3 regions of the Croceibacterium atlanticum genome follow, and region 2 is predicted to be linked to each of the others. Evidence: predicted binding sites of a transcription regulator. Region 2 holds the regulator's gene; each other region holds the start of a gene.
The links. Region 2 encodes LexA, which represses DNA repair genes until DNA is damaged. Its sites were predicted from a motif close to GTTCCNCNCTTGTTCT; they were not measured.

Region 1 (6,299 bases), 450 kb from region 2:
ATGGCGGAAGATGCGTGCGAGCAGGAACAATATGGCTGCCTTCAGTGCGATCAGCCCCAATGCGGCAAGCAGCACATATTCGGCCTGGTCCCAGACGGCTGTAACATCGAGCTGCATGCCCACCGAAATGAAGAACAGGCCGAGCAGAAGGCCCTTGAACGGTTCGATATCGTTATGGATCTGGTGCCGGTATTCGGTCGCCGCAAAGAGCAGGCCGGCAAGAAAGGCACCCAGCGCCATGGAAAGGCCAGCCACGGCAGTAACGGCCGAGGTTCCGATGATCAGCAGCAGGACGCAGGCCATGAACAATTCCTGGCTGCCGCTGCCGCCTGCATAGCGCAGCAGGGGGCGGACCAGGAAACGTCCGGCAAGGAAGATTGCCCCGATTACGGCGATTGCTTCCACCAGCGCAATCAGCCCGGCAACGGCACCCGTGCCGCCCTGGCTCGCGAATATGCCCACCAGGAACAATATCGGCACCACGGCGAGATCCTGCATCAACAATATGCTGAATGTCGCTCGTCCTGCTGTGGAACTCAGGCGGAGCTGTTCGGACAGCAATTGCATGACAATGGCGGTGGAAGACAGGGCCAGGCAAAGCCCGAGCAGAATGGCGGCCGGTATGTCCACACCCAGCCAATAGGCAGTGCCGCCAATGGCCACTGCGCTGACCACAATCTGGGCGGAACCGAGCCCGAAGACATCGCGCCGCATGTTCCAGATCTGGCGGAACGACATTTCCAGCCCGATGCTGAACAGAAGGAAGATGACGCCCAGTTCGCCGATTGCCTCGATCCCTTCCGTCTCGGTGATGACGACGAGTTCGAGGCTGGGAATGAGAGAGGTAAGGCGGCCGAGCCCATAGGGGCCGATCAGCAAACCGATGCACAGGAAACCCAGCACCGGGCTGATCCGCAGCCGCCGCACCAGCGGGACGATCAGCCCGGCTGCGGCGAGGAAGATCAGAACTTCGCGCAGATAGGGTATTCCGGCGTGCAAGGGCCTCTCCTGTGCGGTTTTCCGGGCGGGACATCAGCTGGCGTGGGGCTGCACCGCAGGAAACACGGGACCCGTCAGAGGATCAAGCTTCCATGGCTCTTTCTCCCGGCAGAAAGAGCTTCAGGCGAGTTTTACGAAACTGTCGATCACCCGCTTGGTGCCGCTGTTTTCGAATTCGATTTCCAGCTTGTTCCCTTCCTGATCGGTCACTGTGCCATAGCCGAACTTGTCGTGGAACACGCGGGCGCCGATGGCGATGTCGCCGCGTGGCTTGGCGGCGAAACTGGCGGCGCTGCGGCCCGGCTCCTTCAGCCTTTTGGGCGTGGAATCATATCCCGTGCTGAGTGCGCGCTGCCAGCCGGGGCCGCGCGACCGGGCGCGTTCGGGCCGGTCGCGGGAAACGTGGGCAAAGGGATCTTCCTGCTCGCTCCAGTTCGCGCGCCACAGGGATGCACCCCCGCTCATCGTGCTTTCCACTTCCACGTGCTCGTCGGGCAGTTCCTCTATGAAGCGAGACGGGATGGAACTGGTCCACTGGCCGTAAATCCGCCTGTTGGCCGCGTGGAAGATGGTGCAGCGGCGGCGCGCGCGGGTGATCGCCACATAGGCAAGGCGGCGTTCTTCCTCCAGGCTGGCCAGCCCGCCTTCATCCAGCGAACGCTGGCTGGGAAACACGCCTTCTTCCCAGCCGGGCAGGAAGACATGATCGAATTCCAGCCCCTTGGCCGCATGCATGGTCATGATGGTGATCTTTTCCTCATCATCGGCCGCGTCATTATCCATGACCAGGCTGACATGTTCGAGGAAATCGCCCAGCGTTTCATATTCCTCCATCGCCCGGGCCAGTTCGACGAGGTTTTCCGCACGTCCCGCGCTTTCGGTGGAACGGTCCGCTTTCAGCATCGCGTCATAGCCGGTTTCCTCCAGCACGGTGCGCAGCAGTTCTGACGGAGTGACTTTTTCGGCCATTTCACGCCAGCGCAGGAAATCGCCCATCAGCGCGCCAATCGTCCCGCGCGCGCGGGCGGGCAGTTCGTCCGTATCCGCCAGATCCAGCGCCGCGGCTGCCAGCGGCAGGCCCTGCCGCCTTGCATGGGCATGCATCTTTTCCAGCGTCTTGGCCCCGAGCCCGCGCTTTGGCTGGTTGTAGATCCTTTCAAATGCGAGATCGTCCTGCGGCTGGGCGATTACACGCAGATAGGCCAGGGCATCGCGGATTTCGGCCCGTTCGTAGAAACGGAAGCCGCCGACGATGCGGTAATTGAGGCCGATCTGGATGAAACGGTCTTCGAATTCGCGGGTCTGGTATTGGGCCCGGACAAGGATCGCCACTTGTTCCAGCGGTGCGCCTTCGCGTTCCAGCCGCTCGATCTCCTCACCCACGCGGCGCGCTTCCTCCGGCGCGTCCCACACGCCGACGATGCGCAGTTTCTGCCCTTCCGGCAGTTCGGTCCACAAGGTCTTGCCCAGCCGCTCGCTATTGGCGGCGATCAGCCCGGAGGCGGCGGCGAGAATCTGGGGGGTGGAGCGATAATTCTGTTCCAGCCGGATCACTTTCGCGCCGGGAAAATCCTTCTCGAAGCGCAATATATTGGCCACTTCGGCCCCGCGCCACGAATAGATCGACTGGTCATCATCCCCGACGACACAGATATTCTTCCGTTCCTGCGCCAGCAGCCGGAGCCACAGATACTGGACGGCATTGGTGTCCTGATATTCGTCCACCATCACATATTTGAAGCGCTGCTGATATTGCGCCAGCACGCTCCTATCGCGGCGGAAGATATTCAGCATGTGCAACAGCAGATCGCCGAAATCGCAGGCATTCAGGCTCTTCAGCCGATCCTGATAGAGCCTGTACATCTCCTGCCCGCGGCCATTGGCGTAACTTTCATTTTCCAGCCGGTCGAGGTCTTCCGGATTTAGACCGCGATTCTTCCAGCGGTCGATCAATCCGGCCAACTGCCTGGCGGGCCAGCGCTTTTCATCCAGTTTCTGATCCGCGATCAATTGTTTCAGCAGGCGCTGCTGATCGTCCGGGTCGATGATCGTGTAATTGCTTTCCAGCCCGACCAGTTCTGCATGTCGGCGCAGCATCTTGGCGCAAATCGAATGGAAAGTGCCGAGCCAGGGCATCCCTTCCACCGCTTCCCCGATCAGTTGACCGACACGGTGGCGCATTTCGCGCGCGGCCTTGTTGGTGAAGGTGACGCACAGGATCTCGCTCGGCCATGCCTGGCGGGATCGGATCAGATAGGCCAGCCGCGCAGTCAGCGCCGCGGTTTTCCCCGTGCCCGCACCGGCCAGCATGAGCACGGGGCCATCCGTGGTCAGCACGGCTTCCTTTTGCGGCGGATTCAGGCCGTCGAGCCAGGCGGGGGCAGCTTCCGGGGGAGTCATGGGCGAGGGCAGAGGCGTATCGTTCACAGCGAACAGCTAGGGAACATACGCAATGCGCGCAAGCATGAGCCATGCCAGGGATCGGAACCAGCCGGAGAACAGGCCGTCTGTCTGGAAAGAGGGTTCTGCCAAGGAGGACTATTCATGCGAAATACGATCTTCATCGGCGCCGTCGCCGTGGCATTGGGGGCGGGTGGTGCGCCGCTTGCAGCGCAGGCGGATATTCCATCCACCGAAGTCCTGGCAGAGCGGCAGGCGATCGTGGAGAGCTGGCCAGCCCCCCAACAAGCCTCTTACGAGAGGCTCCCGTCCGATCTCCGCGAATATTTCTGGACCTTGCCCGCCATGCAGTGGGAGGCTTTCTGGATCTTGTCCCAGGAACAGGTCCGCGGGATCATGCGATTGCGGCCTGAAGAGCAGGAACAGGTGTGGCGAGAGATCGAATACAAGCTGGCCACGCTCGACCCGAGCGAGTTCGAAGGACGGCCGACGATCACCTATACTATCCCCAACAATTACGGGCCGCCGCCCGCTTCTGCGCTGAACAGGGATTATCCGGTGTGCGGCGGCGATATCCAGGACGAGTGCATTTCTCCGGGTGAGGCCGAAGATGCAGGCGAACCGGGCAGCTGACGCAGCAGTCCGGGGTAACGATCAGCCTTCCGGTTCGGGCGCGCGCAGAAGCGTGATTCGCGCTGCGCCGCTTTCGCGTTCTGCCTCAACTTGCAGGGAACGCACATTCGCATCCTCCCCCCGGGCCGTTTCCAGTGCGATCCAGCTGGCCGGGCCGATCCAGCCGAGGCGATTCAGCTTGTCGAGCGCCACTGCGCCGGCCCCGCTGCCATAGGGCGGATCGAGCAGGATCAGGTCCACCGGCTTGGGCGCCTTGCCAAGCTGCATCACCGATATTGCGCGCACATCGCATTGCGGCTGGGCTCGCAAGGCGGCGATATTGGCGCGCAGCGAACGGAGAGCGGCAGCATCGTTTTCCGCAAACAGGCAATGCGCGGCCCCGCGTGAAAGCGCCTCCAGCCCGAGCGCGCCCGATCCGGCGAACAAATCCGCGACCGTCAGCCCTTCGAATGTGCCCAGGCGGCTGGCGAGCATGGAAAACAGCGTTTCGCGCGTGCGGTCTGCCGTGGGCCGCGTGGCATCGCCTGGGGGCGATTTCAGCGGACGGCGGCGCCATTCGCCGGCAATGATCCTCATCCGCGCTTCCCCTTCTTCAGGGAGGAGCGGAAACGTTCGAGATCTTCCTTGCGGATTTCCACCGCGGCGCCCTTGGGCAGGTCGAGCAATTCGAAAGGACCATAGGCAGTGCGTATAAGGCGCGAGACCTTGAGACCGAGATGTTCGAGCACGCGGCGGATTTCGCGGTTCTTGCCTTCGGTCAGGCTCATTTCGATCCAGTGCTGGCGGCCGCTGCGGCGTTCCAGATTGGCTTCGATCCGGCCATATTTCACGCCGTCCACCTCGATGCCGTCAAACAGGTCTTCCAGCTGCGGCTGCGTGACTTCGCCGAATGCGCGCACGCGATAAGTGCGCGGCACTTCGGATGAAGGCAGTTCCATCGCGCGTTTCAGCTCTCCATCATTGGTGAGCAGCAGCAGGCCTTCGGTATTGAGATCGAGCCGGCCCACCGGCATCAGCCGCGGAGTGCCGGGCGGCAGCGAATTGCGCAAAGCCGAATAGATCGTCGGCCTTCCGCGCGGGTCACGCTCTGCCGTGATCAGCCCCGCCGGTTTGTGGAACGCGAACAGGCGCGTTCGTTCCGGCTTGGCCACGGGATTGCCATCCACTGTCACGCCCCGAAGGCCGGTGAGTATGGTTGCCGGCGTATCCAGCACCTTCCCGTCGAGCGCGATACGCCCGTCGGCAATCATGCGTTCCACTTCGCGGCGACTGGCCACGCCCGCACGGGCGAGCAATTTCGCTATTCGGTCGCCCTTGCCGGGCTCGGTTTCTGACATGCCCGCGCCATAGCGGTGCGCGGCGAGGTTTCATAGCGGGCGTGACGTTTTGCCAACCGAGACCAATGGCGGAAAGGATTGCGCGGCAGGCTTTCCCGCGGAATCTCCTGCCGCTAGGATGCGGGTTCAAATCGGGTTCCGCCGGGCCAACCGGACGGACGATCCCGAATAATGAAAGGGCCGCATGGACCAGCCGAGCGAACAGTCGATCCCAGCCGAACGGCGCAGCCTCTGGGAATCGGTGCACCCCTATCTGGAGAAGGAATCGCTCGCCTCCTTCTTCCTCGGCGTGTCTTCCGGCTTCCCCTTCGCCATGATCGGCGCAACGCTGACCACGCGCCTTGCCCAGAACGAGATCGACAAATCGACGATCACGGCCTTTGCGCTGGCTTTTTTTGTCTACAATCTCAAACCCTTATGGGCGTGGGTGGTCGATGGTGTCAGGCTGCCGATTATCGGCGCATTGGGACAGCGCGTTTCCTGGATGGTCGTGGCCGGCCTGCTGGTGATCGCTGCCACTTTCAATCTGGCGCTGGTGGATCCGGGGGCGGATATTGCCTGGACCGCCACATCGGCGGTGCTGGTGGGCCTGGCGGGCGCCACATTCGACATCGTGATCGATGCCTATCGTATCGAAACGCTGAAACCCTATCAGCTCGGCACCGGATCGGGGATGAGCCAGTATGGCTGGCGAGTGGGGGCTGCGGCGGCGGGTGCTCTCGCGCTGGTGCTGGCCGCGCGATATGGCTGGTCGATCGCCTATATGGCCTGCGCGATATTCGCTCTGCCGGCCATGATTACCGCATTGGTCCTGGGAGAGCCTCCGCGTCGGCAATTCGTGGCGAAGAAAAAGGGATTCGGAGAGATCTGGAACTCGATCTCCGGTCCCTTCGTCGAATTCTTCCGCCGTTCAGGGGCCTGGCTCGTCCT
Region 2 (11,621 bases):
CCTCGATCTCGTGGCGGCCTGCGCTGCGGCGCGGAAACCCTTGCTTGGCGTATGCCTTGGCCATCAGGCGATTGGCCAGTATTTCGGCGGCAAGGTCGTGCGCGGCGGGCTGATGCACGGCAAGACCAGTGCCGTGACTCATGACAGCAGCGGCGTGTTTGCCGGACTGCCCTCCCCCTTCACCGCCACGCGCTATCATTCGCTGATAGTGGAAAATATTCCCGATTCCCTGCAGGTGAATGCGGAAAGCGAAACGCCGGGCATCGATGGCACCGCCGTGATGGGCTATCGCCATATCGAACTGCCCATTCACGGCGTGCAGTTCCACCCCGAAAGCATCGCCACCGAACATGGCCACGCGCTGCTGGCCAATTTCCTGCAGATCTGCGGAATCGAAACGAAGGAAATCGCGTGACCAGCCTTCCTCCTGTCGAGCATCCGCTCGAGGAAGCGGAGGCCGAGGAAGCATTCGGCGCCATGCTGGACGGAAAGCCGTCGGAGCAGGAGATCGCCGATTTTCTGGTAGCCTTGTCCGATCGCGGTGAGGTCGCCAGCGAAATTGCCGGCGCCGCCCGTGCCATGCGGGCCCGGCTCATCCCGATAAATGCGCCGGCCAATGCCATTGATGTATGCGGGACCGGAGGTGATGGGCACCATACGCTCAATGTCTCGACCGCCGTCAGCCTGGTGGTTGCGGCCTGCGGTGTGCCAGTCGCCAAGCACGGCAATCGCGCCGCCTCTTCCAAGGCCGGTGCGGCGGATACGCTGGAGGCTCTGGGTCTCGATCTCGATCGTGCCGCGGAAACCGCGGAACAGACGCTTTCCGAAATCGGAATCTGCTTCCTTTTCGCAGGACGGCATCATCCGTCGATGGGGCGGATCATGCCGATCCGGAAGAAGCTGGGCCGGCGGACGATCTTCAACCTGATGGGGCCGCTCGCCAACCCGGCGGGTGTATGTCGCCAGCTGGTCGGCATCGCCCGCCCGGCCTATGTCCCGATCTATGCCGAGGCGCTGGCGCGGCTCGGCACTGAACGCAGCTTCGTGGTTTCCGGTGACGAGGGGCTGGACGAACTCAGCCTCGCCGGGGGGAACGAACTGGCCGATATCAAGGGCAGCGAAGTGCTGATGAAGCGCGTCGACCCGAAGGATGCCGGGCTGCCTCATGCGCCGGTGGAGGCCATTCGTGGCGGCGATCCGCAGCATAATGCGGATGCCTTGCGCCGCCTGCTGATGGGCGAGCACGGCCCCTATCGCGATGCCGTGCTGTTCAATGCCGCAGGTGCCCTGATGGTTGCCGGCGAAGTGGATAGCTGGAGCGAGGGCGTGGAAGAAGCGGCCGAAGCGCTCGACAAGGGGCTTGCCAAGGCGTTGCTCGATTGCTGGATCTCGGTGGTGAAATGACTGACAAGTTGAGTGAAATCTGCGCCACAAAGCGGGAGGAAGTTGCCACCCGCAAGGCCGAAGCCACTTTCGACGATCTCGATTCCCGTGCCGCTGGCCAGACCGCGCCGCGCGGGTTCCGCAAGGCGCTTGAAGCGAAGGCCGAAAACGGTTTCGGCCTGATTGCCGAGATCAAGAAGGCTTCCCCCTCGAAGGGGTTGATCCGCCCGGATTTCCGCCCGGCGGAACATGCGGTCGCCTATGAACAGGGTGGCGCTGCCTGCCTTTCAGTGCTGACCGATGCGCCCTATTTCCAGGGGCACGAGGATTATCTGATGGATGCGCGGGCGGCCTGTTCGCTTCCCGTATTGCGCAAGGATTTCATGATCGATCCCTGGCAAGTGGCGGAAGCGCGCTCCATCGGTGCCGATGCGATCCTGATTATCGTCGCGGCGCTGGAAGATGCGCAAATGGCTGAGATCGAAGCCGCCGCGCTTGAACGCGAAATGGATGTGCTGGTCGAAGTTCATAACGAGGAAGAGATGGAGCGCGCATCGCGGCTTCGCTCTCGCCTGATCGGCATCAATAACCGTGACCTCAAGAGCTTCGTCACCGATCTCGGCACGACCGAAAGGCTTGCCCCGCTGGCGCCCGAAGGGGCGCTGCTCGTGGGTGAAAGCGGCATTAACGGCCATGCCGATTGCACACGTCTCGCCGCTGCCGGTGTGCGGTGCTTCCTGGTCGGGGAAAGCCTGATGCGGCAGGACGACGTGGCGAAGGCCACCCGGGAATTGCTGGGGGCCTGACAGCGGGCATACGCGTCTCAGCGGCGCTTGCTCCAATGCCACCAGCTTTTCCTGACCGCTGCCGCGCCGGTATCAGACTGTTTCAACCCGAGGCCGGAATCGGCGAGCAGGCTGTTCAGATCGATCGGTTCATTGGCCTTCATCCCGAACCGGCGCCCTTCGGACCACACGATGCTGCCTCGCACGCGGGCACTGCGGCGCAGGATCTCAACCTCCGTTCCCGCTGGCGGCGGTTCCGTCATCTTCGCCATCAGCCCCGTTTCGGAAATGTTCGAGACCGTAATCTCGAAGAGTTTCTCTCCGATGCGCATTTGCGCCTTCAGCGCAGTGAGCCTGCGTTCCTTGCGATCCATTTTTTTTGACATTTTATTTCGCGATTTAGTGCAGCCATCACGCAGGTGCGCCGAACCATGCAAAGGCATGGCCGGCGGTTGAACCGCGATGAAAAGCTGGGCTACCCGGTTGTTTTCCTTGTTCTATGTAGAGCGATCTAGCTATGAAAGCTTGCCGACGCTAGATCGTTCCCATGCATATGCGTCATGATCCATCAGCGCCTGCCGCGCCTGAAATAGCCTTCGACGATTTCCTCAAGACCGATATCCGTGTCGGCACGATAGTAGAGGCGGAACCTTTCCCGGAGGCGCGCAAGCCGGCCTTTCGCCTGGTGATCGACTTCGGCCCGGCCATCGGGCGCAAGAAGAGCTCGGCCCAGATCACGGAGAATTACCGGATTTCGGATCTTGTCGGCATGCAGGTTGCCGCCGTGGTGAACTTTCCGCCGAGACAGATCGGCCCGATGATGAGCGAGGTGCTGACGCTGGGCTTTCCGGATGAACATGGCCATGTGATGCTGTTCCACCCGACCATGCCGATCCCCGATGGCGGGCGATTGTTCTGATTTTGGCGTTACTGTCCTACGCAGCTGAAATCTGCCAGTTTCCGGACTGGATCGGGCGCTGCGCGGGGATGGATTTTCGGCCCGTAGGACAGTGTTCCAAGTGTTCCAGGCCATCATGCCGAACAGGGAAATGCAGGAAGATATGACCAGTCTAACTCATCTGGATGACAAGGGCGCGGCGCGCATGGTCGATGTGGGCGGGAAGCCCGAAACCGGGCGCAGTGCCACGGCCACGGGGCGTATCCGCATGTCAGCGGAGGCGCTGAACGCAATCCGGGACGGAAGCGGCCCGAAAGGGGATGTTCTGGCCGCTGCGCGAATTGCGGGGATCATGGCGGCGAAACGGACGGGCGATCTGATCCCCCTCTGTCACCCGCTCGCGCTGGATGCCGTGACAGTGGATTTCACCTTCGAGGATGATGCCGTGCGCGCAAACGCACGTGCCAGCCTGACCGGCAGGACCGGAGTGGAGATGGAAGCGCTGACCGCTGTTTCCCTCGCCCTGCTCACCATTTACGACATGGGCAAGGCAATCGAAAAAGGCATGGTGATCGAAGAGATCCGCCTGCTCGAAAAGACCGGCGGCAAAAGCGGCGACTGGCGCGCCGAATGACCCTGCCCCAGCCTATCCCGCTGGAAGAGGCGCAGCAGCGATTGCTTGCCGGTGTCGAGCCGCTTCCCGGCGAAACGCTGCCCGTGTCCGATGCTCTGGGCCGATATCTGGCGGAACCTCTGGTCGCGTTGCGGCAACAGCCGGCATCGAACCTGTCCGCAATGGATGGATATGCGATGCGGGCAGATGATCTGGCCGGACCCTGGACCGTGGTGGGGGAAAGCGCAGCCGGCCACCCCTTTGGCGCGCCTTTGGAACACGGCCAGGCTATCCGCATTTCGACCGGAGCGCTGATGCCGGAAAATGGCGGTGCCATATTGCTGCAGGAAGAGGCGGAACGTCAGGGCAACGGGCTTGCCCTCGCCCCCAATGGTGAGGCGACGCCGCGCCATATCCGCCGCGCGGGTTTTGATTTTCGTCAGGGTGCGGAGCTTTTCCGGGCAGGCATCCGGATCGGGCCTGCCCAACTGGCTCTCGCAATCTCGGGTGGCCACGCGAATATTCCGGTTTCCCGTCTGCCGCGCGTCGCGGTGCTGGATAGCGGCGATGAATTGTCGGCAGATCCACGCGATTGTGCGATCCACCAGATCCCCGCAAGCAATGGCGCGATGATTGCGGCCATGGCCGCACCGTTTGCCTGCGCGATCGACCGTATCGGTCCGGTGGCGGACAATATGGCGGCGCTTTCCGCGGCACTTGCAGAAGCGGATCATGCCGATGTGCTGGTCACCAGTGGCGGTGCATCGGTCGGCGATCACGATCTGGTGCGGCCGGCTCTGGAGGCATGGGGGGCAGATATTCACTTCTGGCGTGTCGCGATGAAGCCCGGCAAGCCGCTGCTGGTTGCCCGGCGCGGTCGCCAGTTCGTGCTGGGCTTGCCCGGTAATCCGGTTTCGAGTTTCGTGACCGCATATCTCTTCCTGCTGCCACTCCTGCGTAAACTGGCCGGTGCCGCAGATCCCGTGCCCGCGCCTTTCCGGCTTTGGCTCGCGGGCGATCTGCCCCCGACTGGCAGCAGGCTGGAATTTGTGCGTGGCTTCACCGATGGCGAAACAATCGGCGCGGTGAGCGAACAGGACAGCAGCGCGCTGGCCGCTCTTTCACGGGCCAATGCGCTGATCCGGCGAGAGGTGAATTCTCCACCGGCGCATGCTGGCGAGATGGTCACTGCCTATCTGCTCCAGAATGGCGGAATTGCTTGACGAGTCTTTTTGGGTTGCCTAATTGTTCCGCGTTCGTTCCAATCTGGAACAAATAAGGAGAGTGGCTCAATGTTGACCGCAAAGCAGCACGAACTCCTGCTGTTTATCCAGCGCAGGCTTGAGGAATCGGGGATTTCTCCTTCTTTCGAGGAGATGAAGGAAGCGCTCGATCTGAAGAGCAAATCGGGCGTCCATCGCCTTATTTCCGCACTGGAAGAACGCGGTTTCATTCGGCGCCTGCCAAATCGCGCCCGCGCGCTGGAAGTGTTGCGTCAGCCGGAAAATCAGTCGCATTCGGCCAGGCCCGCCGTGAATGACACGGTGGCCAAGCTCACTACTCCGCCCCCTTCGGCGCCGGAGCCCGCCAATGATGTGATCGAGATTCCGCTTCACGGCCGGATCGCCGCCGGTGTGCCGATCGAAGCGCTGGAGGATAGCCGGACGTTGCCGGTTCCGGCTGCCTTGCTCGGCGCAGGTGAACATTACGCGCTGGAAGTGTCTGGCGATTCCATGATCGAAGCCGGAATCTTCGATGGGGATTATGCCCTGGTCCGGCGCACCAATACTGCGCGCGACGGGGAAATCGTCGTGGCTCTGGTCCGCAATGAGGAAGCGACGCTGAAATATCTGCATCATGAAGGCGGCAAGGTGCGGCTCGATCCGGCCAATCCAGCCTATGATGCCCAGGTCTATCTGCCCGAAGAAGTTCAGGTCCAGGGCAAGCTGGCCGGGCTTCTCCGGCGCTATCACTGATATTGTTCGGGGCTGGATGGTCAGCGGCCTTGCGCCGCTTGCCACCAGCCATGATTTCCCTGCCCCTCGGCAACGCTGGTCAGTTTCGGGCCGTCCAATACGATGGAAAGTCCGCCCGTTTCGCTAAGCATTCGCCGGTCGGCCTTCAGCCAGCGCGGCCGGCAGCTTGATGGCAGCCAGCGATCGGCAATCACGATGTCCGATCGTTCGCAGGCTGCGGCCAGGGCCCGTTCCGCCACCATTTCCCTGCTTCGGCTCATCAGCAGGATCCAGTCGCGTTCCCCTCGTCGGAGTGTGACGGTACAGAAATCGCGGCTGCAATCGGCTCCTGCCCAATTGGCCAGTGCGACAGGTTCTTCCTCGCTGCCGGCCATTTGCAGGAGGTTGTCCTTCGCATAATCGCTCCGGCTTTCCCTTAGCACCAGCAGCCGTTCATCCTCTCCGGTAATGCCTACATGGCGCCCGTCGCCTGAAATCAGGATGTCCGGAGTCGGCGTCATCAACAGCAGAACCGTTGCCAGCGCTGAGGGCGCCAATCCCCACAGCCGCACTTTCCCCCGCCAGAGTGCGAGCCATAATCCACCGGCGATGAAGAGCGCGAATGTGCCCTGCCCCATTTGCGGCATCAGCTTCACCGCCCCTGTCTGGCTGGCGGTGAAATGCGCAATCGCCAGAAGCATGTCGAGAGAATGGCCGACAAGCCACCAGCCCGGCGCCCCCAGCCCCGCAACATCCAGCAACAGGGCGATTGCGATCAGAGGCATGGAAACGAATGTCACCAGTGGAATCGCAATTACATTGGCCAATGCTCCGTAAACCCCTGCACGGTGGAAATGGAACAGCACAATCGGCATCAATGCGATCTCGATGACCAGGCCGGTAAGCAGCAGCATCGCCGCACGTCTTGATGTTACGGCAAGCCAGCCTTCATCACGCGGCCTCAGGAAGGCGCGGACCGGCGCCGCTTCGTGCAGGGCGACAATGGCGATAACGGCGGCGAAGCTCATCTGGAAACTCGGCCCGACAAGCGATTCCGGCCACAGCAGCAGCACGAACATCGCCGCCACGGCGACCATGCGCAGGCTGAGCGGCTCCCGCCCGAGTGCAAGCGCGCCGAGAACCAGCAAGGCGCCAGCGCAACTGCGCACGGTCGGAACCTCGGCACCTGTCAGCAAAGTATATCCGATCCCGGCCAAGGCTGCGATGGCTGCCGCCATAACCGGCAAACGCAGCCGCAAGGCCAGCCATGGCCATAGCGCCAACAGCTTCAACGCGATGAAATATGCAGCTGCGATGACTGCACTGACATGCAGGCCGCTGATCGAAAGCAGATGGGTTAGCCCGGCATCGCGCATTGCCTCTTCATCCATGGGCGAAATCGCGCCGCGATCTCCGCTGGCAAAAGCGGCAGCAATCGCGCCGGAAGAGCCGGGCAATTCGGCCCGAACATGGGCGGACAGCCGCCGCTGCAGATTCGCAATGAAGGCGCCGCCCTCGCCAGCTTCGATTACCTGGATTTCGCCGTTGACGCTCCCCGTCGCGGCCAACCCAGCAAACCAGGCGGCTTGCGAGAAATCATATGCGCCGGGCAGCATTGGCGGTGCCGGCGGCATCAACCGCGCGCCAAAGCGGATCAGCGCTCCTTCCGTGAGGTCTGGCCGGTCTGCGTCAAGCGGGACATTGATCCGCAATTTGATTGCCCGCTGCGTGTCCGGTTCTCTTGCGGCGAGAACAAGGCGAATGCGCTGTTCCGCCGGTTGTTCGATCCGTTCGAGAATTCGGCCTGTGAACTCCGCCGCCAGCGGCCGTTCGATTGGCTGTGCTCCGACCATTTCCGATCTGGCCCAGACGATCCCGACACCGGCCGCAAAGACCAGTCCGCAGCCGACAAGAACGGCCAATATGTGGGAGCGGCCATCCGCGCCGCGCAATGCGGCAGTGGCTGCCAGTGGGACAAGCAATCCGCACGCGATGGCCAATACCCATTCCGTGGAAGTGCCAAGTACGAACCAGGCAGCGATTCCCGCCGCGAAGAACACCGCCAGCCACGGCCCGCGCGCAAGCCCGGCATCTGCAAGGAATGCTTCGATTTTATTGCCCGCGCTGGACAAGAGCGCGCGCATTCGCCAAGGCGACTGCTGCGACGCAGCATGGCCCGTATCTTCCCCCAACGGAATGAGCGGTGATTGGCGCGTCGCCATGTTTGGTACTGGATAGAAAGTGGGTCGAGATGGCAAGCAATAGCGTGAATGCGGCGGCGGACAAGCCGGTCGTGACCCGCTTTGCACCCTCGCCGACGGGTTTCCTTCATATCGGCGGTGCCCGCACGGCATTGTTCAACTGGCTCTTCGCCCGCCATTTCGGGGGCAAGGCCTTGCTGCGGATCGAAGACACGGACCGGAAGCGTTCGACTCGCGAGGCGATCGACGCGATCCTTGATGGCCTTTCCTGGCTGAACCTGGACTGGGACGAGGAAACAGTCTTCCAGTCGGAACGCGGCTCACGCCATGTCGAGGTTGCCGAAAAGCTGCTCGAAGCAGGCCATGCCTATAAGTGCTACGCCACCAGCGAGGAGCTGGAGGAAATGCGCGCGGCCCAGCGCGCGGCCAAACAGCCGCTGCGCTATGATGGCCGCTGGCGCGATCGCGATCCTGCCGACGCACCGCTCGGTGCCCCTTTCGTCATCCGGTTGAAGACCCCGAATGAGGGGGAAACCGTCATCGAAGATGCCGTGCAGGGCCGCGTCACTGTCCGGAATTCGGAACTGGACGATTACATCCTGCTGCGGGCCGATGGTTCGCCCACCTATATGCTGGCCGTGGTGGTTGACGATCACGACATGGGCGTCACCCATATCATTCGCGGCGACGATCACCTGAACAACGCCTTCCGCCAATTGCCAATTATCCGCGCGATGGACGGAATCGAAGGCGGGTGGCCCGATCCGGTCTATGCCCATATTCCGCTGATCCATGGCAATGACGGGGCAAAACTGTCCAAGCGCCATGGCGCCATGGGCGTCGATGCCTATCGCGACGAATTGGGTATCCTGCCGGAAGCTCTGTTCAACTATCTGCTGCGCCTTGGCTGGGGCCATGGCGATCAGGAAGTTTTTACCCGCGAAGAGGCGATCGAATTTTTCACTTTGGACGGTGTCGGTCGCAGTCCGTCTCGCTTCGACATGAAGAAGCTGCTCAACATGAACGGCGATTATATTCGCGCTGCCGACGATGCGCGACTTGCCGGACTGATCGCACCCAAGATTGGCGCCAATGCCGATCTTGAACTGCTCACCCGGGCCATGCCCGTGCTCAAGACCAGGGCGCGGGACGTGAACGAACTGGCCGATGGCGCCGCTTTCCTGTTCAAGACCCGGCCGCTGCAGATGACCGAGAAGGCCCAGGCTCTCCTGACAGAGGAGGCATGTAGCATTTTGGCTCAGATTTCTGCGCGTTTGCACAGTGAACAGGACTGGACAAGTTCCGCCCTGGAAGCCAATCTGAAATCGCATGCGGAGGAACTCGGGCTTGGGCTCGGGAAACTTGCGCAGCCGCTTCGTGCGGCATTGACGGGGCAAACCACATCCCCGGGAATCTTCGATGTGCTGGTGCTCCTCGGCAAGGAGGAAAGCCTCGCGCGGATCGACGCGCAAGCCACCGGGGCAGGTAACTAGACTTTCGTTCGCAAGGAGACGCACTTTGTCTGACAAGCAGGCGCAACTGAAAGCCGGCGGGCAGGATTACGAATTCCCCGTCATGGAGGGCACATGCGGCCCGAACGTGATGGATATTCGCAAGCTCTACGGCCAGACCGGGATGTTCACCTTTGATCCCGGTTACAAATCCACCGCATCCTGTGAAAGCGCGCTGACTTTCATCGACGGTGAAGAAGGCGTCCTGCTCCATCGCGGTTATCCGATCGGCCAGTTGGCGGAACATTCTTCCTTCATGGAAGTGGCCTATCTGCTGCTGAATGGCGAACTGCCGAGCGGTGAGGAACTGGACAGCTTCACCTGGACGATCACACGCCACACCATGCTGCACGAGCAGCTGCGCCAGTTCTACCAGGGCTTCCGCCGCGATGCGCATCCCATGGCGATCATGTGCGGTGTTGTTGGCGCGCTGAGTGCTTTCTATCACGACAGCACCGATATTTCGGATCCGGAACATCGCCGCATTTCCAGCCACCGGCTGATCGCAAAGATGCCGACCATTGCCGCGATGGCGTATAAATATGCGATCGGTCAGCCTTTCCTGCAGCCCGACAATTCGCTCAGCTATACCGGCAATTTCCTGCGTATGACCTTTGGCGTTCCGGCCGAAGAATATGAGGTGGTTCCGGCGGTTGAGAAAGCCATGGACCGGATCTTCATCCTCCATGCCGACCACGAACAGAATGCGTCGACTTCTACGGTGCGCCTGGCCGGATCGTCGGGTGCGAACCCGTTTGCCTGCATCGCGGCGGGCATTGCCTGCCTGTGGGGCCCTGCCCATGGCGGCGCGAACGAAGCGGCGCTGAACATGCTCCGCGAAATCGGCACGCCGGACAGGATTCCGCATTATATCGAGCGGGCAAAGGACAAGAACGATCCGTTCCGGCTGATGGGCTTCGGCCACCGCGTCTACAAGAACTACGACCCGCGGGCGACGGTCATGCAGAAGACCGTGCGTGAAGTGTTCGAGGCGCTGAACGTGTCCGATCCCGTGTTCGAAACGGCCCTGCGGCTTGAGGAACTGGCGCTGAAGGACGATTATTTCGTCGAGAAGAAGCTGTTCCCCAATGTGGACTTCTATTCCGGCGTGATCCTTTCCGCGATCGGTTTCCCCACCACCATGTTCACGGCCTTGTTCGCCCTGGCCCGCACGGTTGGCTGGGTTGCCCAGTGGAACGAAATGATTTCCGATCCCGGCCAGGTCATCGGTCGCCCGCGCCAGCTCTATACCGGGCCGACGCAGCGCGATTACATTCCGGTCGACAAGCGCTGATCCATGCGGGCGTTCGGGATCATTCTCCGGACGCTTGGCATATTGCTGATTCTGGCCGGGCTCCTGTGGACATTGCAGGGGCTCGGCCTGATCATGTGGCCTGCGGAAAGCTTTATGCTGACGGACCGTTCATGGGCCATCCGTGGCGGGATGACTGTGGTTGCCGGGATATTGCTGATCCGCGTTTCAGCCCGCTTGCGGCGGCGCTGACTTAATCAGGCGTTTCGATATCGGCGGGTAGTTCCAGCACGAAACGGGCGCCCTGCCCCGGTGCGCTATCGACGGAAAGCTCCCCGCCCATGGCCCGGGCGAGCCTGCGCGAAATATACAGGCCGAGACCTGATCCGCCATCGCCCTTCCGGCCAAGCCGTTCGAACTTGCGAAACACCAGCTCGCGCTGTTCTTCTTCCAGTCCTGCGCCCTGATCGGCCACGATAATCCGGGCCACTGTGCCATCGCGTTCCGCGCGCAGCCAGATCTGAGAATTCTCCGGAGAATAGCGGATCGCATTCCCCAGCAGATTCAGCAGGATCTGCAGAACACGCCGGAATTCGCCAATGGCGGGGGCTGTCTCATCGGGTTTTGGTGCGTCGACTTCGATACCGCGCTCCTGCGCGCGCATGCTGAGAATACCGGCTGCCCGGCGCGCCAGATCGGTCAGGTCGATCCGGTCCGGCGCCGTCTGGAAATCTTCGCGTTCCACCACTTCGAGATCGGTCAGATCGTCGATCAGGGAGAGGAGGTGTTCTCCGGCAGATGCAATGTCAGCGGCATAATTGCTGTATTCTTCAGCCAGCGGTCCAGCCAGCTGGGTGCGAATTGTCTCTGCATTGGCGATGATTCTCGCCACGGGCTGGCGCAGCACAGGCGCCAGTTCCCGGCCGAGCGGGAGCGTAAACCCGGTTTCGCGCCGATCCTCTTCGGTCGGCGGCGGGGCGGGTTCCTTCATCGGCTCCTGCGCCACAAGGTGAAGTTCAAAAC
Region 3 (6,299 bases), 520 kb from region 2:
TTCGTCCAGCACGTAGAGCACGCCGGACAGCCCGCTGCCGATCTGGCTGGCGAGGCGGATGCGCTGGCTCTCGCCCCCGGACAAGGTGCCGCTGGTGCGATCGAGATTGAGGTAATCCAGCCCGACATTGTTGAGGAAGCCGAGCCGTTCCACGATCTCCTTCAATATCGCCCTGGCGATCTGCTGCTGCTGCTTGTTCAGCTTTTCCGGAAGGGCGGTGAACCATTGCAGCGCATCGGAAACGGACAGCCTGACCGGCGCCGCGATATGTTCGCCCGCGACCTTCACCGCCAGCGCCTTTTCATTCAGGCGGGCGCCGTTGCAGGTTTCGCAGGGCTGCGCGGTCTGGAACCTTGCCAGCTCGTCCCGCATGAAGGCGCTGTCCGTCTGCATCAGGCGGCGGTTGAGATTGCCGATCACCCCTTCAAAGGGTTTGCGTACCGTATATTCCTTGCGCCCGTCCTTGAAGGTCAGCTCCACCGGCATGCCGCCCGTGCCGTGGAGGATGATCATCTTCTGGTCCGGCTCCAGATCTTTCCACGGCGTTTCCAGATCGAAATCATACGCCTTCGCCAGGCTGGAAAGGACCTGCATGTAATAGGGTGACGGCGGATTGCTCTTGGCCCAGGGCACCACGGCGCCCTTTTTCAGCGTCAGTTCCTCGTTCGGGACGACGAGCTGCGGATCGAACAGCTGCTTTTCCCCGATACCATCGCAGGTCGGGCAGGCGCCCTGCGGCGCGTTGAAGCTGAACAGGCGCGGTTCGATCTCCTCGATCGTGAAGCCGCTGACCGGGCAGGCGAATTTTTCGGAAAAGACGATACGGTTGGCAGGAACGCCCGCGCCTTTCAGATTGCCGCCGCTTTCTTCCGCTTCGCGCCCGGGAACATTGCCATCGGCCAGGTCCACATAAGCCAGCCCGTCCGCCAGTTTCAGCGCGGTTTCGAAGGAATCCGCCAGCCGCGTCTCGATCCCTTCGCGCACGGCCAGCCGGTCCACTACGACTTCGATGTCATGCTTGTATTTCTTGTCCAGCGTCGGCGCGTCCTCGATCTGGTAGATCTCGCCGTCGATCCGCACACGGGTGAAGCCGGCCTTCTGCCACTCCGCCAGTTCCTTGCGATATTCACCCTTCCGCCCGCGCACGACGGGCGCCAGCAAGTAAAGCCGCGTCCCTTCGGGCAATGCCATCACCCGGTCCACCATGTTGGACACGGTTTGCGCTTCGATCGGCAGGCCGGTGGCGGGTGAATAAGGCACGCCCACCCGCGCCCATAGCAGGCGCATATAGTCGTAGATCTCGGTCACGGTCGCGACGGTCGAGCGCGGATTGCGGCTGGTCGTCTTCTGCTCGATCGAAATCGCCGGGCTCAGCCCCTCGATATGTTCGACATCGGGCTTCTGCATCATTTCGAGGAACTGCCGCGCATAGGCGCTGAGCGATTCCACATAGCGACGCTGCCCTTCGGCATAGATCGTATCGAAAGCGAGGCTGGACTTGCCGCTGCCGGAAAGCCCGGTGATCACGATCAGGCTGTCACGAGGGAGGTCGATATCGACGCCCTTGAGATTATGTTCACGCGCGCCGCGGACGGAAATGGTAGTAAGGCTCATAAGGGCGTGATGTTCCGCAAATGTTCGTGCCGGTCAAGGGGCACGGGGGATACGTCCGAACTCTGCCGGGCCCGAACTCTGCCGAGGATGTGGGAACGTGACATGGCAGATGCAACTTTGCATCTTGCCCCTCGTCCTGAGATAAGGCCGCCCAGCCATGCCCCGTCTTTTTGTTGCCATTCGCCCGCCGGAAATCGTCCGCGATGTGTTGCATGATGCGATGGAGGGGATCGATGCGGCGCGCTGGCAATCGGATGAACAATTGCACCTGACGCTGCGCTTTGTCGGCGATGTCGATGTGCCCCTGGCGAATGATCTGGCGGCGGAACTGGCGCGAGTGAAAGCGGCACCCTTTCCCTTGCAGATCAAGGGCGTGGGCCATTTCGAAAAGAAGGGGCGGATCCACACCGCATGGGCCGGGGTGGTGGCGGAGCCTGAACTGCTGGATCTTCAACGGCGAGTGGAACGGGCCTGCCGCACAGTCGGCATTGCGCCTGAAACGCGCAAATTCACGCCGCATGTCACGCTGGCCCGGCTCAATTCTTCCAGCGGCCAGATCGGGGACTGGCTGGCCGCACATGGCGCGTTGGAGGCCCAGCCTTTCATAGTGCGGGAAATGGCCCTGTATGAAAGCACGCTGGGCCGCGAAGGATCGCATTATCAGCCGGTCGTCACCTATCCGCTCTGAACCGGCGAACCCCTTTTAATTCAAACACCTGATGAAATTCCGGACCTTTCACCCCGGCCAGCCGTTAATTGGCTGAAGCCGCAATTGCCGTGTCCAACGGGCACGCATTGCAGGCAGGACATCGCCCCTTCGCCAACTGGAAAAGGAGAAGTCGCCTATCGCTTCCACAGCGCAAACCAGCAGCACCCCCTCCCCCGCACGAACCGACCGCAAGGACCGCAACCCCAGGGGCAGGCGCGAAAAGGTGCGCACGCTGATAGGCCGGATGCGGCAACGCCGTTCCGAACGGCGGGCAAGACGGGCCGCGCGCATGCCCCATCGGCGCAAGCGCAAGGCCGCCCTCGCCCTTTCGGCCGGGGTAATGGGCCTTAGCGCAGGGGCGATGCACCAGGCCCCGCAATCGCAACCCGCCTTCGCCATGCAGATGATCGGCCCGGAAGAGCGCAAACCGGCCGCCGAAATGCAGCCGAGCGATGCATTGATGGAAATACTGGTGGAGGAAGAAGGGGTGCGCCACACCGTCTATCGCGATGCGGCGGGGAACCCCACTGTCGGCGTGGGCCATCTGGTCGCGGCATCGGACGGGCTGCGCATTGGCCAACGCGTCGGGCAGGACCGGATACTGGATTTCCTGGAAGAGGATCTGAAAGAGGCGAAGCGCGCCGTGATGCGGCTGACCGGCGATCTGCCTTTATACCAGCATGAATTCGATGCGCTGGTGGACCTCGTCTATAATGTGGGTGAAGGCAATCTGTCCGAAGATCGCAGCCCCCGCCTGAACGAGGCGATTGCCGCCGCGGATTATGACGCGATTGCCGAAGAACTAGGCTATCATCAGGCTTCGGGCGTGAATGCACGCGGTCTTGTCTATCGTAGCGAGCGCCGCGCCGCGATCTGGGCGGAAGGGGAATATGAGGACCCCCGCCCGGCCCGCCATCAGCTCGAAACAAGGCGAGCCTGATTCCTTGCCTCGGCCCGGTAACGGTTTGGAGAGCATTCGTCTTCATCTGGCACGATGCGCAATGATGCGCTGCCTTGCCGCCCAAGAGGGACTACGCGCCGCTGGCGCGCCCGGCGGCAGCCGGCGGCAGATGAAGGAAACCGGGTTTGGGCGATCATTCGCCAACAATCGACACGATCCCGCAGGACTTCCACGCGAAGTTGACCCGTCGCGGGCGGTCGCGCCCGATTTCGGCGCGCCGCCGGTCGGTCGGTCGGCAAGGCATCGCCGTGCTGGGCGCGGCAATCGCATTGCCGGCAATTGTCGCACCGCAGGGCTGGAACTTTTCCGATGCGGGCGCCGTGGTTCCGCAGGTCACGCCCATGGGTTTCGAGACACCGGGCGAAAGCTTCCCCGGTTCCGCTTTCTACTATCTCGACGATCTTCCCTATCTGCCGCAGGGTGATAGCGTAATCGCGGACCGTGACACCGCCGGGGGCGATGCGAATCCGGCAGACGCACCGGCCCGCCCGATGCTGGCGGATGGCACGCCGCTGGACCGGGTGCGGGCGCAGAAATGCCTGACCATGGCCATCTATTACGAAGCCGCGCTGGAACCCGATGCCGGCCAGCAGGCAGTGGCGCAAGTGGTCCTGAACCGCGTCGCCAATGGCAATTATCCGGATAATATCTGCGGCGTCGTGTTCCAGGGCTCGGACCGCAGCACCGGCTGCCAGTTCACTTTCACCTGCGACGGATCGCTGGCGCGGCAGCCCGAAAAACGCTGGTGGGACCGCGCGGCAAAAGTCGCCCGCGCCGCGCTGTCAGGGGCCGTCTACAAGCCGGTCGGCCTTGCCACCCATTATCATACATTGGCCGTAAATCCGCATTGGGCAGGCAGCCTGCAGCCGGTCGGAACAATCGGCGCGCATCGGTTTTATCGCTGGCGCGGCATGGCGGGCACTTCATCTGCCTTCACGCGGGCCTATGCCGGCGGGGAACCGCTGCCCGCGCCTTATCTGCCCGCGCCCCCTGCCGCGAAAGCCGGGGTGGCCGCGCCTTCGGCAAGCGTGCAGGCTGCGGCCGTATTGACGGGGTATGAGCCGGTTTCCATTCCGGAGCCGTTCCCCGGGACCAAGCCCGCAATTGCACAGCCGCCGGGCGCGAATCCGCTGGACCGGTCCGGCACGGTGAAGCCCCAATATGCACGCAGCGGGCAATGGCTGGACAAGCCCTAGGCGGGCCGCAGCAAATTCTTAAAATCCTGATGTAATCTGGAAACCATAGCTGCGAACCACAGCTTAGAGCGACAGCCTTAGCACGGCGGAAGAACCGCAGTTCGCGGTGCGATAATTCCAGAGGTTGAGCGAACCATTCATGTCGATCCGCTTTGCAGCACCACCCCACGCTTATGGCACCCGCCTCGCCCCACAGGATGCCCGCGAAGCTTGCGGAATCGCCGCGAATGACAATGGCACGGACCAGTTGAACGACCCTATGTTGCAGGCCGCCCTGCGGCATTTCGCGCAGCATGGCATGGCCGCGGCGCGCAATGCCCGGCAACAGGCGCACAAGGCCCAGCGTCAGGGCGATCAACAGGCATATCTCTGGTGGCTGGAAATCTGCCGCGCGCTGGACCGCCGGATGGCCAATGCACTGGATGCGGAACCGCGCATCGGCACCTGACCGACACGCCCGATCCGTTACACGGCCATTAACCACTCGGTGATCTCTTGCCATTAACCCGGCGGGGCGAGGAGAGTAGCCATTAAGCGCTGGCGCCAGATCTACTTGAAACATTTCGGCGGCAATGACCGTGATGACGACGTGCGCCTGAAGCTGGTGGAAACATTATACAATCAGCCGACCAGCCTGATGATGGCGGTACTGACGGGTGCAATGGGCGGAATCACGGCGGCAATTGCCACGCAGAATCCGGTCATTACCGCGGTTGGCGTGGCGCTCGCCCTGACAGGAATCGTCCGGTTCGTCCTGTATTACCGGATGCACCGCAATGCGCTGGACCATGATGCGCGAAAGCTGGAACGGATATTTGAAGCCGGCGCCTATGCCTTTGCCGGCCTGTGCGGCCTGTTGGCGGCCCTGACGATCTATCTCCACCCGCCCGGCGCGATCCAGGTGCTCACCGTCTCGCTCTCCCTCGTCTATGGCGTCGGCATTTCCGCGCGGAACGCTGCACGGCCGCTGATCGCCACCGGCCAGTTGCTGCTGGTGTGCCTGCCCATCGCCATCGCGGGCCTGCTTGCGCAAGACATTGTCTATGCAATCCTGTCCGCCCTGCTGGTGCTGGTCTTCGCTGCGGTCGTTTCCGTCACGCTGAACCTGTTCCGGATATTGCGGGACCAGATCACCGCAGCCGAAGTCAGCGCACGCATGGCAGACAATATGCGCCGCCTCGCGCGGACCGACGTAGTGACCGGCCTGCTCAACCGTGCCGGACTGAATCACGACCTTGTCGAACTGCTCATGGCACTGCCCGAAGAGCGAATGCTGGCCATGTTCTGGCTCGATCTCGACAAGTTCAAGGAAGTGAATGACACGCTGGGCCATCCGGTGGGCGACCGCGTATTGGCGGAAGTGGCCGCCAGGCTGCGCGCCCAGGCTCCGGACAAGGCCGCAGTGGCCCGTTTCGGCGGGGACGAATTCATCGTCGTGGCCGAAGTCGGCGACCGTTTCGAAAGCGAAAGGCTGGCCCGCGCCATTGCAGAAGACATTTCCCGCTCCATCCGGATCGACCAGCGGCGCATAGATATCGCCACTTCCATGGGCGTCGCGCTGCTGCCCAATGACGGGCACGACATCGACACGCTGATGCAGAGTGCGGATCTGGCCCTGTATCACGCCAAGGTCGGCGGCCGGAACCAGGTCTGCTTCTTCGACACGGCGATGACCCGCGACCTTGTCCGCCGCAAGGAAATCGAGGTGGAATTGCGGTCCGCGATCCAGCGGGACGAATTGTCCATCTTCTTCCAGCCGATCGTCGATCTGGAAACCGGGCGGATCCGCAGTTTCGAAGCGCTGGTCCGCTGGTTCCAC

Region 1: WYH_RS00880 (ATP-dependent helicase) is a predicted target of LexA. The motif match lies at 3,429-3,444, and genes of this name have one in related genera.
Region 3: uvrA (excinuclease ABC subunit UvrA) is a predicted target of LexA. The motif match lies at 1,626-1,641, and genes of this name have one in related genera.

What each region holds. Positions count from the first base shown of each region.
Region 1 is NZ_CP011452.2:169,326-175,624, forward strand. It holds gene WYH_RS00875 (monovalent cation:proton antiporter-2 (CPA2) family protein) at 1-999, opposite strand, end outside; gene WYH_RS00880 (ATP-dependent helicase) at 1,120-3,399, opposite strand; gene WYH_RS00885 (hypothetical protein) at 3,544-4,032, shown strand; gene rsmD (16S rRNA (guanine(966)-N(2))-methyltransferase RsmD) at 4,054-4,608, opposite strand; gene WYH_RS00895 (pseudouridine synthase) at 4,605-5,369, opposite strand; gene WYH_RS00900 (AmpG family muropeptide MFS transporter) at 5,554-6,299, shown strand, end outside.
Region 2 is NZ_CP011452.2:619,123-630,743, forward strand. It holds gene WYH_RS02960 (anthranilate synthase component II) at 1-415, shown strand, start outside; gene trpD (anthranilate phosphoribosyltransferase) at 412-1,404, shown strand; gene trpC (indole-3-glycerol phosphate synthase TrpC) at 1,401-2,189, shown strand; gene WYH_RS02975 (PilZ domain-containing protein) at 2,207-2,554, opposite strand; gene WYH_RS02980 (tRNA-binding protein) at 2,716-3,087, shown strand; gene moaC (cyclic pyranopterin monophosphate synthase MoaC) at 3,230-3,700, shown strand; gene WYH_RS02990 (molybdopterin molybdotransferase MoeA) at 3,697-4,902, shown strand; gene lexA (transcriptional repressor LexA) at 4,972-5,655, shown strand; gene WYH_RS03000 (ComEC/Rec2 family competence protein) at 5,676-7,778, opposite strand; gene gltX (glutamate--tRNA ligase) at 7,886-9,328, shown strand; gene WYH_RS03010 (citrate synthase) at 9,354-10,640, shown strand; gene WYH_RS03015 (hypothetical protein) at 10,644-10,850, shown strand; gene WYH_RS03020 (sensor histidine kinase) at 10,852-11,621, opposite strand, start outside.
Region 3 is NZ_CP011452.2:97,613-103,911, reverse strand. It holds gene uvrA (excinuclease ABC subunit UvrA) at 1-1,614, opposite strand, end outside; gene thpR (RNA 2',3'-cyclic phosphodiesterase) at 1,772-2,302, shown strand; gene WYH_RS00585 (lysozyme) at 2,547-3,263, shown strand; gene WYH_RS00580 (cell wall hydrolase) at 3,410-4,480, shown strand; gene WYH_RS00575 (hypothetical protein) at 4,620-4,928, shown strand; gene WYH_RS00570 (putative bifunctional diguanylate cyclase/phosphodiesterase) at 5,034-6,299, shown strand, end outside.